One region of the Paenibacillus sp. J22P169 genome, then DNA from elsewhere that is predicted to be linked to it. Evidence: predicted binding sites of a transcription regulator. Region 1 holds the regulator's gene; each other region holds the start of a gene.

Region 1 (4,275 bases):
ATCTAGCTGCTAGACGCGGTTATGAAATTTGGGATGTCATTTCCCTTTCAGATGTAACTCCGAATATCGAAGAGCTTCTAAAGAAGTTCGAACAAGTGCATACGCACACTGAAGATGAGATTCGTGCAATCGTTTCTGGTAAAGGGATTTTCATCATCAAATCCGAAGAACTTGGTTATTTCGATGTTGAACTTGAGCCAGGAGATGTCATCTCCGTTCCAGAGAACACGAATCACTTCTTCACTCTGATGGAAAACCGTGAGATCGTAGCTGTTCGCCTTTTCATCGAAAAAGATGGTTGGATTGCTCACAACATCGATGATCCTGACTTTATCAAAGCTTAATAGCCACATATGAAAAAGCCCATCAGCCTATCAGACCGCGAAGTCTTGAATAGCTGTTGGGCTTTCTTTCTATTGTACTAACCGTTCGTAATAATCGGTAAAATTTCTTGAAGACGCGTTACTTCATAAGCAGGGACGATTTCTTCGCCACTTTGAAGCCCGTGATGATTAATCCAAATGTTACGCATCCCAATGCTTCCCGACCCCAAAATATCTGTCGTTAGCTTGTCCCCTATCATGATCCCTTCCTCAGCATCAATCTCAAGCAGACCCAGTGCATATTTGAAAATTGCTGCAGCTGGCTTCCCTTGTCCAAATTCACCTGAAATAACAATGTGATCGAAGTAAGGAGCAATGGCAGGAACGCCTGCTAATTTCTCTTTTTGCAAATCTGGTGAACCGTTTGTTAATAGAAGAAGTTTGTAATTGCCTTTCAAGGCATCTAACACACGGAAGGTTTCTTCATATACATAAGGACGACTGCGACGTTCAGCGGCAAATAATTCACCTAGCTTGTACCCAAGCTCACGATCTTCAATTCCAAGCGCTGCAAGCCCTCTAGTCCAAGATTCTGTGCGATAGCCAGGTGCTAGCTTCTCTAATTTGCGGAAGTTTTCGTCCTCACCTTGTGTGAAGTTAGCCCATAGCCCTTCAAATGGGTTAATCCCAATCATTTTGGTAAATGGGAACGTCTCGAAGGATTCGTATAAACTTCTCGCTTCTTTACGAACAGATGCTTCTAATTCCTCCGGATTCACGTTAACTTGCTTCGCCGCTGCTGCACAGGTTGCTGCAAACGCTTCTTCTACACTTCGGTCATCCCATAACAGGGTATCATCCAAATCAAAAAGCACAGCTTTCAACGTCATCATTCATTTCCCCTTTGAATGTAGTATCTATGAGTAGGCTTAATTCTCTTCGTCAGTAAACTTAATGGAATCCAGTTGGACTTTCAGGTTACCTCTGAATGCATCAATATATTTCTTTCTCAACTCGTTGCGCTCATCCAGCTCTGCATCTGTTAAGCCAACTGTCTTCGCTTTGCGAGCTAATTCATTGATACGCTCAATCGTTTTATCCATGCTGTCACTCATTGTAATCCTCCCAGTCAAAATTTCAATATGAGTACTACTTTGCCATCAGAGATTGTGATTGTCAAGGATACATCGTAAAGAGCCATGGACACTAATGTGTCTATGGCTCGAACATTCATCTATATAGGTAGCTAGAAATGTACTCATTAAGGAAGTAATAGAACTTGTCCCTCTTGCAAAGAACTGCTCGACAAATGATTAAATGCTTTCAACTTCTCGATGTAAGAACGTGTGTTCTCTCCAGGCTTTTTGTGAGAATCTGCTATTTCCCATAGTGTATCACCGCTTTGAATGACAATCTTCTCGTGTTGGATAGTTTGCGCCGATGGTTGAACGGATGCTGTTGGTGTAGACATTGTAACAGTACTATCACCTGCATAGGCTTGTACGATCGCACCGAACGAAAATACAGTTCCAAGTATTACTGCTATCAGCAAGAAACGAAGTAGTAGTTTCGCATGACCCCGTTTAGTCGTCATCCCTTTGGATGCTTGAGCAGTACCTTGAAGTGTTGTTCTTGCGTTAGATTGCGAATAAGCCATATACATAAAATCATCCCCCAAACGTTTGTTCTGATATTAGAATAACACGAACACATGTTTGAGTCAACCATTTCTCGAACTTATGTTTGTACGAACTCGGGTTCTATGTTATACTTTGGGTAATGATTCCCAGTATTGGAGTGATATCTTATGAGTAAAATTTCGCAGCGTCAACAAGCAATAATGGAATTCATTAAGAACGAAGTGAAAGATAAGGGCTACCCGCCTTCCGTTAGAGAAATCGGCGAAGCTGTTGGACTAGCATCCAGTTCCACTGTACATGGGCATTTGGAGCGTCTTGAGAAAAAAGGCATGATTCGTCGAGATCCTACTAAACCGCGTGCAATCGAAATCCTAGGGCTTGATGGTGCAGAATCCCAATTCGCAGTCTCCGTCGCTCGTGTTCCCCTCATTGGTAAAGTAACAGCTGGTGTTCCGATTACAGCTACTGAGAATATCGAAGACTATTTCCCACTTCCTTCAAGCATGGTTGGCGATAACAATGTGTTCATGCTTAGCATTATGGGTGACAGTATGATTGAAGCTGGTATTCATAATGGCGATTATGTCATTGTTAAACAACAACAAACAGCGAACAACGGTGATATCGTCGTCGCGATGACGGAAGATGATGAAGCTACTGTTAAGCGTTTCTACAAGGAGAAGGATCATATTCGCCTTCAACCGGAGAACTCTGCCCTACAACCCATTCTATTGAAGAATGTGACAATTCTCGGTCGTGTCATTGGCTTGTTCCGGGATATGTAAGAACACGGAAACATCAAAAAAAGCAAGGACTCAAAGTGTTCAAACACTTGAGTTCCTTGCTTTTTAGCTTTAAAACGCTAATACCCAGTTTCCCGCACGAAAGATTGGCTCGATCGTCCCATCGGCTAGTTCCCCATCAATCTCAAGCTCCGCAGACCCAATCATGAAATCCACATGTATCAACGAGCTATTCCCTCCACGAGCTTTCAATTCCGCATTGGACAGCGTAGTACCTTCCTTCAAATTGATCGGATAGCAACTACCTAATGCCAAATGGCAAGAAGCATTCTCGTCAATGCCTGTGTTATAGAAAATACGGTTGATATTGGAAATCGGAGAATCAAACGGCACAAGTGCTACTTCTCCTAAATATCGTGCACCTTCATCCATATCCAATAGGCGTGCCAAATGGTCATAACCCACCTCTGCCTGGAAGTCTACAACCTTTCCAGCTTCGAACGTAAATGAAAACCGATCCACCAACGCCCCATTGATATTTAACGGCATCGTACTCGCCACCGTACCACTAACACCTGTTCGGTTCGGAATGGTAAACACTTCTTCTGTCGGCATATTAGCTACATAACGGATGCCTCGAGCGTTCTCATTATCCCCGCCCAGCCAAATATGTCCTTCAGGCAACTCAACACGTAGATCCGTTCCCGTCGCTCTATAGCGCAGCGCTTTATAGCTTCTTTCATTCAACAAGCTATGCGTAGCCTTCAATGTATCCAAATGTGCCTGCCATGCCGCAACGGGATCTTCTTCATAAACACGATTGAATGTGAAAATAGCATCCCACATCGCTGGAATTCGTTGCTCTTCTGGTAGATCCGCATACACCATATTCGCCCAAGCTTCTGTAGGAGCTTTAATTAAACACCAGCTGAACTCACCCGTTCTAACATAGTGTTGATATTTTGCTCTCGCCGTTGATGCCGCTTTCGATGCCCGCGAAATTAAACTAGCATCAATACCATCGTACAGATTCGGATTCGGCACCTTAATGTTCAACAACGCTCCGCCATTCTCCACAAAACGTTCTAACATCGTCGTGTACCACTCTGGGTAATAGTCCATCGACTCATCTTGCGCATGATCAAATTTACTGCGTGTAACGACATCATCTTGCCAGTGCACGTGCACATAATTCGCACCTGCTTCATAAGCCTTCTGCACGATAAGCCTTGTTAAGTCAAGGGTCTCAATTGGCGCTTCCACCAACAAATCCTGACCTTTATTCAAATTGACCCCAATTCGAATCACTAACTCTGCATACTTTTCTAAATTACTATTGAAATTGTCCATAGTTCAATTCGTCTCCTTCGCGTTAAAAAGCCCATCAACTCACATAATTGAGATTGATAAGCTTAAAGTAGTATCTAGTTGTCAAGTAAAACCCATCTCTATGATACCGTACCCCATGAGGGATTGGCAATGATAGGCTGCTCCATAAGAGAAAAACCCTCAACGCCAAGAGCGTCAAGGGTTTCGTTAATTCTAGTACAGAGACAGATACTGATCTCT
Region 2 (4,275 bases), 1.2 Mb from region 1:
TGCAGCATTTTCAGTTGCTTCTAACCCTTTATGAACAGAATGAAATACAGCCCCTGCGGTATCCTTTATGTTCTCTGAGACATTTTGAGAATTACGGTTGTTGTTTAGATTAGACATTTTTTTCACCTCCTAAACGTCTTTAAGTTGTGTAAAAAAAATATGTTATTCAGATAAATAAGCGAAATTAATGGTTGTATCAGGACTTTGTTTTCTCGTCCATGGCTGCCGCTGTTTCTATTATTGGAGTCAGTCTAATAATATTTTACGAACTCTGGCAGTTTGTTGTGTGGGATCAACACATCAATCTAATATTTTATTTTTACATCTGTTGGTGCTTAGAACGAGGAATGAAATGAAGATATAAATTTTATCGAACAAAAAGAATAAACCCATAGGGAGCATCCCCAGGGCTTTTTTGTGCTTAATTGTTTGGTTTTGATTATTACTTTATTCATAAATATCATCAAGTAAAATATAGGCTTCCATTCTTATATCAAAAACACAATTATCTGCTTAGCATCATTATACACCATGTCATTAATCTCTAAATGACTCAGTGTTTTAACTTCGCCCGATACCTTATGCTTTACTTTGTATTCCATGACCTCAACCCCTAAACAATAAATTCCTCGAAGACTGGCAACCGCATTAAACCTGATTTATACCAGTCCCGGTACTTTACCTTACAACGAACTAATGGTTTGACAAATACGTGATCTTTGCTCTCGCCACTTTTGTATGCCTGGAATACTGGCCACATGGATTGGCGAGCTGACTGCGTTATTCCCAACTCCAAAGCACCGATTGGTCTAATCTTGTCTCCGTCGGGATAACCAAGTAGCCATGAATGTTCCTTCTTGCTATATCCAGTTATATAGACTTCTGCTATTTGATAATTAATTACCTTTTGCCATGACCACGAGCGAATTGAGCGCGATAATCGTAAATCGGTTTCATACTTTGAAGCCTTCTTTTTTATCACGATTCCTTCAAGCCCATGCTGACATACGATATTAAAGAAATCCTGTGTGCTGCCCTGTATTGGCCGTACAATTCTGTAGTTTTCACTTTCCTGCATAGTCTCTTCAAGAAGCTGCTTTCGTTGTTCTAATGGCATACTAGTTACATCTACGCCGCGGTGGTACAAGATATCAAACGCCATAAATACGACTGGCTTTCTACTCTTGCTGGATCGAAATCCTGTGTTACACGCTTCAAAATCGGCTCGACCTTGTTCATCAAGTACTACAATTTCGCCATCTAGTATGGTCCCTTTCGGGATAGGCGGGTTGTGTAGCTCTGGATATTTAGCTGTTGCATTTGTATTTTTTGTATATAGATTTAGTTCATCTAAATTAGAAACAATCAACCTTATGCCATCCCACTTGAGTTCGGCAAAAGTGGCAGAGTCATCAAATGCCAGGTTGTTTTTACTGTATTGTAAAAGCATTGGAGGAATAAACATTTTCTTCATCACCCATAATAATGGTACACCTTAGAGCAGTCTGTGACTAATGGAATTTAGAGGAATTAAGGAGTCTTGTTAAATGAAAAAAATAGTAATCCCTAGTTCATTTGTTTGTTTGAGCATTGCAACTGCTATCTCATTTCCAGTATATTTCGCTCTTAAAGGAAGATGAACCACAGGGGTGAATAAGCCCGGAGTCATGATTTCCGAGTTAGGCTTCGCAGCCTTGTAATTAACTTAGCATAGCATTAATACAAGCTGTCGTTAAATGACACATTCCGGAGCTTATTGATGTAACTAGTCTTTGATTGAAGAAAACCCCACTTGTTGAAGTAGTAAAGATAGCAAATCCCTGATTGACCGTAATTGGTCAGTGGGGATTTTTTTATTTTTAGTACTTGCATAACGAATACGTGTTCGGTATATAATAATTTATACGAACATATGTTTTATATAATGGTGGTGAAAAGATGAGTGTTGTATCAAGAGTTGAGAATGCGGAGGATGTTCAAATTATTAAAGAGTATACGTTATTACCCATTTTGCTCGATATGTTAACCAGGGACATGGAGGAGCTGAAGATATATAAAGATAAAATCGTATATAACCATGTTCTCTTTTATTTGAAAGAAGTGGAGAGCGATATCTACCCTCAAATACAAAGTATTAAGAACAATATGAAAAAGCGTGATATCAAAGTGCTAAACACAACCACAAATGCTATCGGTATTAATGTAGAATACAAAGTCCGCGGATACATCTACTATTTCACAATGCTACGAAGTTTAGTTAAAGCAGAATTAATGACTACTCTGATGAACATGCGGAGGCGCGTTTAGATGAGCAAGAAATGTGAGAGGACAATTTTTCTATCAGACTGTCAGTCATTTTATGCAAGCGTTGAAAAGGCTACTCATCCAGGACTTGATAATCTGCCAGTAGTTGTGGCTGGGGATCCCGCAAGAAGATCAGGGATTATTTTGGCGGCATGTCCAATTGCAAAAAGCTTTGGAGTTACCACGGCCCAACGGCTTGGTGAAGCGTTGCAACTGTGTCCAAATGCTATCGTGATGCGCCCGCATATGCAGCGTTATATTGATGTCTCTCTCGCAATTACAGCTATATACGAAAAATATACTGATCTAGTTGAGATATTCTCAATTGATGAGCAGTTCTTGGACGTGACAGGTTCGCTTAAACATTTCGGCTGTACACCAACTGAGCTCGCAGTAATGATTCAACAGAAAGTTGCTGCATCTATGAACGTAAGAATCCGAGTAGGCATCGGACCGACTAAAATACTTGCAAAGCAGGCAACAGATAATTTTGCAAAGAAGAATGCTAGTGGAATTTTTACGCTAGGCAAAGATGATGTTGAGCGAGTCCTTTGGCCGTTATCCATCGATAAGATGTATGGAGTTGGCTCACGAATGACGCGTCATTTTGTTGCACTTGGTATGACCACGATAGGTCATGTGGCTAAAACTCCGCTGGCGACACTCAAACAAAAATTCCGCGCACGTTTTGGGAAACAATCGGATATTCAAGCGGAAGTTATGTGGAGAACGGCAAACGGACTAGACGATAGTCCGGTTACGCCTGGAACGTTCGATATTGCACCAAAATCGATCGGCCACGCTATGACGCTTCCTCGGGATTATTTGACAGTTGAAGAGGTTGATATAGTCCTTTTGGAATTAACGGAAGAAGTGTGCCGCGATGCTAGATCGAAGGGTTTTACAAGCGGGACAGTTCACGTTTTCTGTATGTGTTCGCCATATGACTCTCCAACTGGCTTCAGTCAACAACGAAAGATGCCACTGAATACGAATCATACGTTGAAAGTTTACGACTCTGTACGTGAAATATTTCGTCGCAATTGGAACGGATTGCCCGTACGGAAGGTAGGAGTTACACTGGGAACTCTTGCAGTGGAAGAAGTTACTCAACTTGATTTGTTCGAAGATGTAAAGAAATTACGTGACCTTGATCGAGTAGTAGATGGCATAAAGGATCGATTTGGAAATACAGCAATCGTTCGTGCTTCCAGTCTTATGAAAGCAGGACTTGCAACAGACAGAGCGAGTAAAATTGGAGGTCACTATAGATGAGTAAGAAACTAGAAATGAATGGTCTATGGGAATCTAGTAGGATGATGCTTCCTCAACATAAAGAGTCAGCAATAGGAAGCCAGAAAGAATCGCATCGTATCCAAAGGCTAGTTCTCGATGAGCAAGAAGTACAAAACATTTCAGCTACGTTAAGTCAGTCGCAAATGTACAAAAGGTCGGTGGAGCTCACCTTATACGGTGAATATAAGATGCGTACCGTTACAGGCATTGTGACACGCTGTAAACAAGGAGAATTTAGAATTGATCGTGAAGTTGATGAGTGGGACTGGATTAACTACAAGGATGTATTAAAGGCTATATTTAGTCACGAGTGGATTGATGTAGACTAAAAGTGTGACGAAAAGACAACAGCGCGCGGGCACGTAGTCAGCTTGGGCACTTATATGCAAACCAAAGGGATATCGTCTATTTGGCGAGTGTCCCTTTTTTGTAATTCTTAAAAGTAAATTAATATTCAGTTGGGACAAGGGTTCAATTTACTGTAAAAAACACAAAAATCCCCATTCACTTAAACAATAAGCCTTACTAGAAAACTAAGAGCGTAAAGCGATTTTCAGGGAATTAGCTGCTTATTTCTTTGGTATTTATCTCTGTATAATGTTGAATTGGTACATTGATCGTGCGAACCAAGAGTCACCGATTCTGACATAATTTTCGCAATACTCGCGTATAATG
Region 3 (4,275 bases), on a different contig from region 1:
TTCGAAAGAGAACCTAGGTATGAACGCTGGGTTGTTCGCAGGCGGGTCCTTATTGGTCGATTACATTTTGACTGTAGCGGTAAGTATTTCTGCAGGTACCGACGCGATAACATCAGCTTTCCCAAGCTTACATGCCTACACGGTCCCTATTGCATTAGCGCTGGTGTTCTTTATTACGATCCTCAATCTCCGCGGTATAACAGAGTCGGCGTCTATTCTAGCGTATCCCGTTTATTTGTTTGTGGTGGCATTGCTTATCCTCATTGGTGTTGGTTTGTACAAAATTGTTACTGGCCAAATCTCAGCCGATTTACATGCGCCATTGGGGACACCCGTAGCGGGAATATCACTATTCATATTGCTAAGAGCCTTCTCCTCAGGCAGCTCGGCTTTAACTGGGGTTGAGGCGATTTCCAATGCGATTCCTAACTTTAAGACTCCTGCCCCGAACAATGCTTCGAAAACTTTGATGGCTATGGGCCTTTTATTAGCCATTCTGTTCGCGGGCATTATCTACCTAGCGTACTACTACGGCATTGCGCCGCGCGAGAAGGAAACCGTCGTTTCCCAGATAGCGACTGTTACATTCGGTAAGAATCTGATGTATTATATCGTCCAAGGCACAACCGCGATGATCCTTGTTCTTGCAGCGAATACGGGGTATTCTGCGTTTCCCTTGTTGGCGGTTAATCTGGCCAAAGATAAATTTATTGCCAAAATGTTTACCATGCGCGGAGACAGATTGGGCTATTCGAACGGGATTATCTTCCTAGCCGTTACCTCCATGCTGTTAATTATTGTGTTCAAAGGGCAAACGGAGCAGCTCATCCCACTCTATGCCGTGGGGGTGTTTATCCCCTTTACACTGGCTCAGACAGGAATGTTGGTGAAGTGGATTCGGGAAAAGCCGAGAGGCTGGTTGCTCAAATTATCAGTAAATTTGGTTGGCGCATTCATGAGCTTTATCGTCATGATGATCTTCTTTATCACCAAATTTGGACAAGTGTGGAGTGTCCTCATTTTCCTCCCGCTCATTGTTTTTATTTTTCATCAAATTAAAAAACACTACGATGCGATCGCTGAACAATTGCGCCTCACTTCTTGTGAACCCGTCATCCCGATTGAAGGGAATGTCATGATCGTACCAGTTGCAGGCTTCACCAATGTGGTGGAGAATTCGTTGAACTATGCCAAATCACTTTCACCCGATCAAATTATTGCGGTGTATGTGGCTTTTGAACGAGACGATGAGAAAAAGTTTGAGGAGAAATGGCAGAAGTGGCAGCCCGATGTGCGTTTAGTCACGCTGCATTCCCATTATCGAAGTATTGTTCATCCGCTGACCAAATTCATTGATACGGTGGAACACAAGGCTTCGGAGTCTAAATTCCGGGTAACCGTGATCATCCCACAGTTTATACCCAAGAAAAATTGGCATAACATCCTGCACAATCAATCCAGCTTGCTGATAAGGGCCTTCCTGCTGTATAAGCGGAACTTGATTGTGACGACTGTGCCGTATCATTTGAAAAAGTAGGATGGGGTGGCTGCGGCTTGACGGGATAGTGAGTTTCAAAAGGGGAAACTCCTCCGGCATGTGAGTAAGTCGATTTTTTCGACTAACTGGGCACGGAATGCTCCTCCGGCACGTGAGTAAGTCGATTTTTTCGACTAAGTGGGTACGGAAAGCTGCTCCTCCGACCCGCGAGTTAGTCGATTTAGTCGACTAACTGGGCACGGAAAGCTCCTCCGGCACGTGAATTAGTCGATTTACTCGACTAACTCGGTACGGAAAGCTCTTCCGGCACGTGAGTTAGTCGATTTTATCGACTAATAGGGTACGGAAAGCTCCTCCGGCACGTGAGTTAGTCGATTTTATCGACTAATAGGGTACGGAAAGCTCCTCCGGCACGTGAGTTAGTCGATTTTTTCGACTAACTGGGCAGGGAATGCTCCTGCGGCACGGGAACCCAATGCTCAATAATTAATTATTTACGATTACTTTACCTCATGTGATATTAAGCGTATAATATTTTTACGAACTAATGTTCTTATGAGGGTGTGAGGGAATGAAATTTAACGTAAATCGACAGAATGAAAAATTAGCGAATGTAATTAGTGAAGCTCTTCAAGATCAGAAATTTATCATCTTGAGCATATATGATGACAAGGGTGACCGTCAGATTACCGGTTTAATAACTAAGCTTGATCAGGAATCTAGAAGAATAAAGGTATCTCATGAAGAGGGTATCGACTGGATTCCACTTGATGATCTACTTAGTGCAGAAATTGCTACATACAGGGAAAGCTTCATCTAACATTCTTTGTTATCTGAAGCTTTTTGTTATTTTAACGGCTTTTTTTCATTAAGATTTCCATCTGATGCTCTTCACTTACCCGTTTCATAAACCCACGAAGCTCTTCCTCTGTTTCACAGACGGCGGCATGTTCCAACCAAACAAAGAATTTCTTCTTCAGAACGGCAGAAACATGAAGGGGGTATGTCTCCCGCGATTTGATGATATACAATCCTGAGGCAACTTCATTCCAAGGTGATTTGAAAATCGTACGGATAGACAAGCGAGTCCGCTTCTCCCAATCCTGTTTCTTTTGCTTGTTTCTTATAGACTGATACATTCTCTTAATGATTTGATGATCAGATATTTCGGTCCATGTTGAAAATCCGGACAGGATAGCATCTTGTGTAATCTCGGACTTTTCTTTAGAAAACCAGTAACCAACAATGATAGGGAAATGATTTTCCTCTTCTAGCCATAAGACACCAAACCACTCGTAATGTAAATCAACCGGATTTAACAAATGAGGTGCTATCCCTAAATAATAACGGGGGGAGGAAGTCATGACAGTTCTCCTTTTTGACTTAGTCTCAGAGTCGGTAGTGAATGAATATATGTCATAATTGTATGTTTGAACCGTATAAAAAGGGGGTAAAGAATGAATAGCAAACGTATAAAAATAGAATAAAAATGTAAATCCGTTGGTTTTCTAAACGTCGTTGGAGCATAGGCCGGATTACAGCAAAATGGCAAAAACGGAAGTAAGTCGAAGCATTTCTATCGAAAATGCATGTGTTTTATAATTGGTCGCGCTTTCATAAACATCACCTACCACAGATTGCGAAATAAGTGCTTCCAGCGCATTTTACATCCATGAGCAAACGGCGTAACATTCGGTTCAGCAACAACACATAGATGCACAACGCTGAGTTCCCGCAAGGGAAACGGGGGAACCAACCGGAGCCGATCGTCATGTAGAATCGGTTCCTCGGGGTGAATCTAAAGCAAGCGCAGCTTGCCAAAGTAGGGCACTTCCAAGCCCGAATCCGACAGCTAACCTCGTAAGCGTATTGGGAGAGAACCACCTTCTTTGCGTGCCTTCCGCAGCGCGATTATTCTCGCTGCTCCGAAGCCCGTGAGTAGAGATTCTCTGCTCTTTGGCTTCTTTTTGTTGTTCACAATTGAGGAGAGTGAATCTATTATGTACCCCGAACCCCTGACGCTAGTAAGAGAATCAGATGCATGTACGAAGGAATGTCAAATTACCCGCATTGAATGTTTTCGATTTGATTGTGAATTATCCGATAAATTGCAGCCTGGGCATGGCACGAACTGTCATTGCGGTTTACTGACGATTTCAACGAATCTCGGAACATGTGGTTTAGGGCAATTCGTGATTCCATGCGGCAACCTTAAAGGGGATTTCGTTCAATGGGCGGCTGTTTTCCAGAAGCTCAAAGGTTTAACCCTTAAGGACGGTTTGCAGTACGTTCATCAGAAACAAGAGGCATGGGGAGAAGTAAGATCTCATTTAATGGCATCTGCACTAACGAATTTATCTGAAAAGCTAGAGAACTTATCAACTGCAAGTGAACAAGAACTACCATGCCTAACTGATCGCACTTATTTATTTGAGCATTCTGGCGCGTATATCTCTTTCTAAGAGAGAGCTTGATTCCAATTCAAAGAGCACCTTCAACCACTTGTAATTGCGTGGGGAGGTGCTCTTTTAATTTAACTAGGTTGGGCGACACGAGAATCCATATTTTTATACTTTTTTTATACGGATGCCATAGTTTCTTTACCCCCTTTTTATACAGATCGGCGTTACAATGATTCAGGCAAGGAGGACGGTGTGCATGCAAAGTGATTTTTTGCTGATAGCTGCGCCAACCAAAGCAGGCGTGGAGTTTATGAAACATACGAAATTGGTTGGTCTTCCTTTTGTTGCATTAACTAACAACAAGATGGAGACAAT

Evidence for each region. The regulator LexA, encoded in region 1, represses DNA repair genes until DNA is damaged. The targets are predictions, from matches to a motif close to CGAACATATGTTCG.
Region 2: a site for LexA is predicted at 1,906-1,919, ahead of AC58QG_RS12735 (YhjD family protein). Genes of this name have one in related genera too.
Region 3: a site for LexA is predicted at 2,039-2,052, ahead of AC58QG_RS22425 (YolD-like family protein). Genes of this name have one in related genera too.

Annotation. Positions count from the first base shown of each region.
Region 1 is NZ_JCAUAO010000001.1:1,627,911-1,632,185, forward strand. Features, by position in the region: gene AC58QG_RS07690 (1,2-dihydroxy-3-keto-5-methylthiopentene dioxygenase) at 1-344, shown strand, start outside; gene AC58QG_RS07695 (HAD family hydrolase) at 422-1,213, opposite strand; gene AC58QG_RS07700 (DUF896 domain-containing protein) at 1,253-1,438, opposite strand; gene AC58QG_RS07705 (LysM peptidoglycan-binding domain-containing protein) at 1,585-1,986, opposite strand; gene lexA (transcriptional repressor LexA) at 2,131-2,748, shown strand; gene AC58QG_RS07715 (aminopeptidase) at 2,818-4,056, opposite strand; gene glnA (type I glutamate--ammonia ligase) at 4,249-4,275, opposite strand, start outside.
Region 2 is NZ_JCAUAO010000001.1:2,800,089-2,804,363, reverse strand. Features, by position in the region: gene AC58QG_RS12745 (hypothetical protein) at 1-117, opposite strand, end outside; gene AC58QG_RS12740 (ATP-dependent DNA ligase) at 614-1,474, opposite strand; gene AC58QG_RS12735 (YhjD family protein) at 1,939-2,307, shown strand; gene AC58QG_RS12730 (DNA polymerase IV) at 2,308-3,579, shown strand; gene AC58QG_RS12725 (YolD-like family protein) at 3,576-3,929, shown strand; gene AC58QG_RS12720 (hypothetical protein) at 4,185-4,275, opposite strand, start outside.
Region 3 is NZ_JCAUAO010000004.1:492,111-496,385, forward strand. Features, by position in the region: gene AC58QG_RS22420 (APC family permease) at 1-1,537, shown strand, start outside; gene AC58QG_RS22425 (YolD-like family protein) at 2,070-2,318, shown strand; gene AC58QG_RS22430 (hypothetical protein) at 2,350-2,862, opposite strand; cyclic di-AMP (ydaO/yuaA leader) riboswitch at 3,211-3,381, shown strand; gene AC58QG_RS22435 (hypothetical protein) at 3,388-3,960, shown strand; gene AC58QG_RS22440 (hypothetical protein) at 4,157-4,275, shown strand, end outside.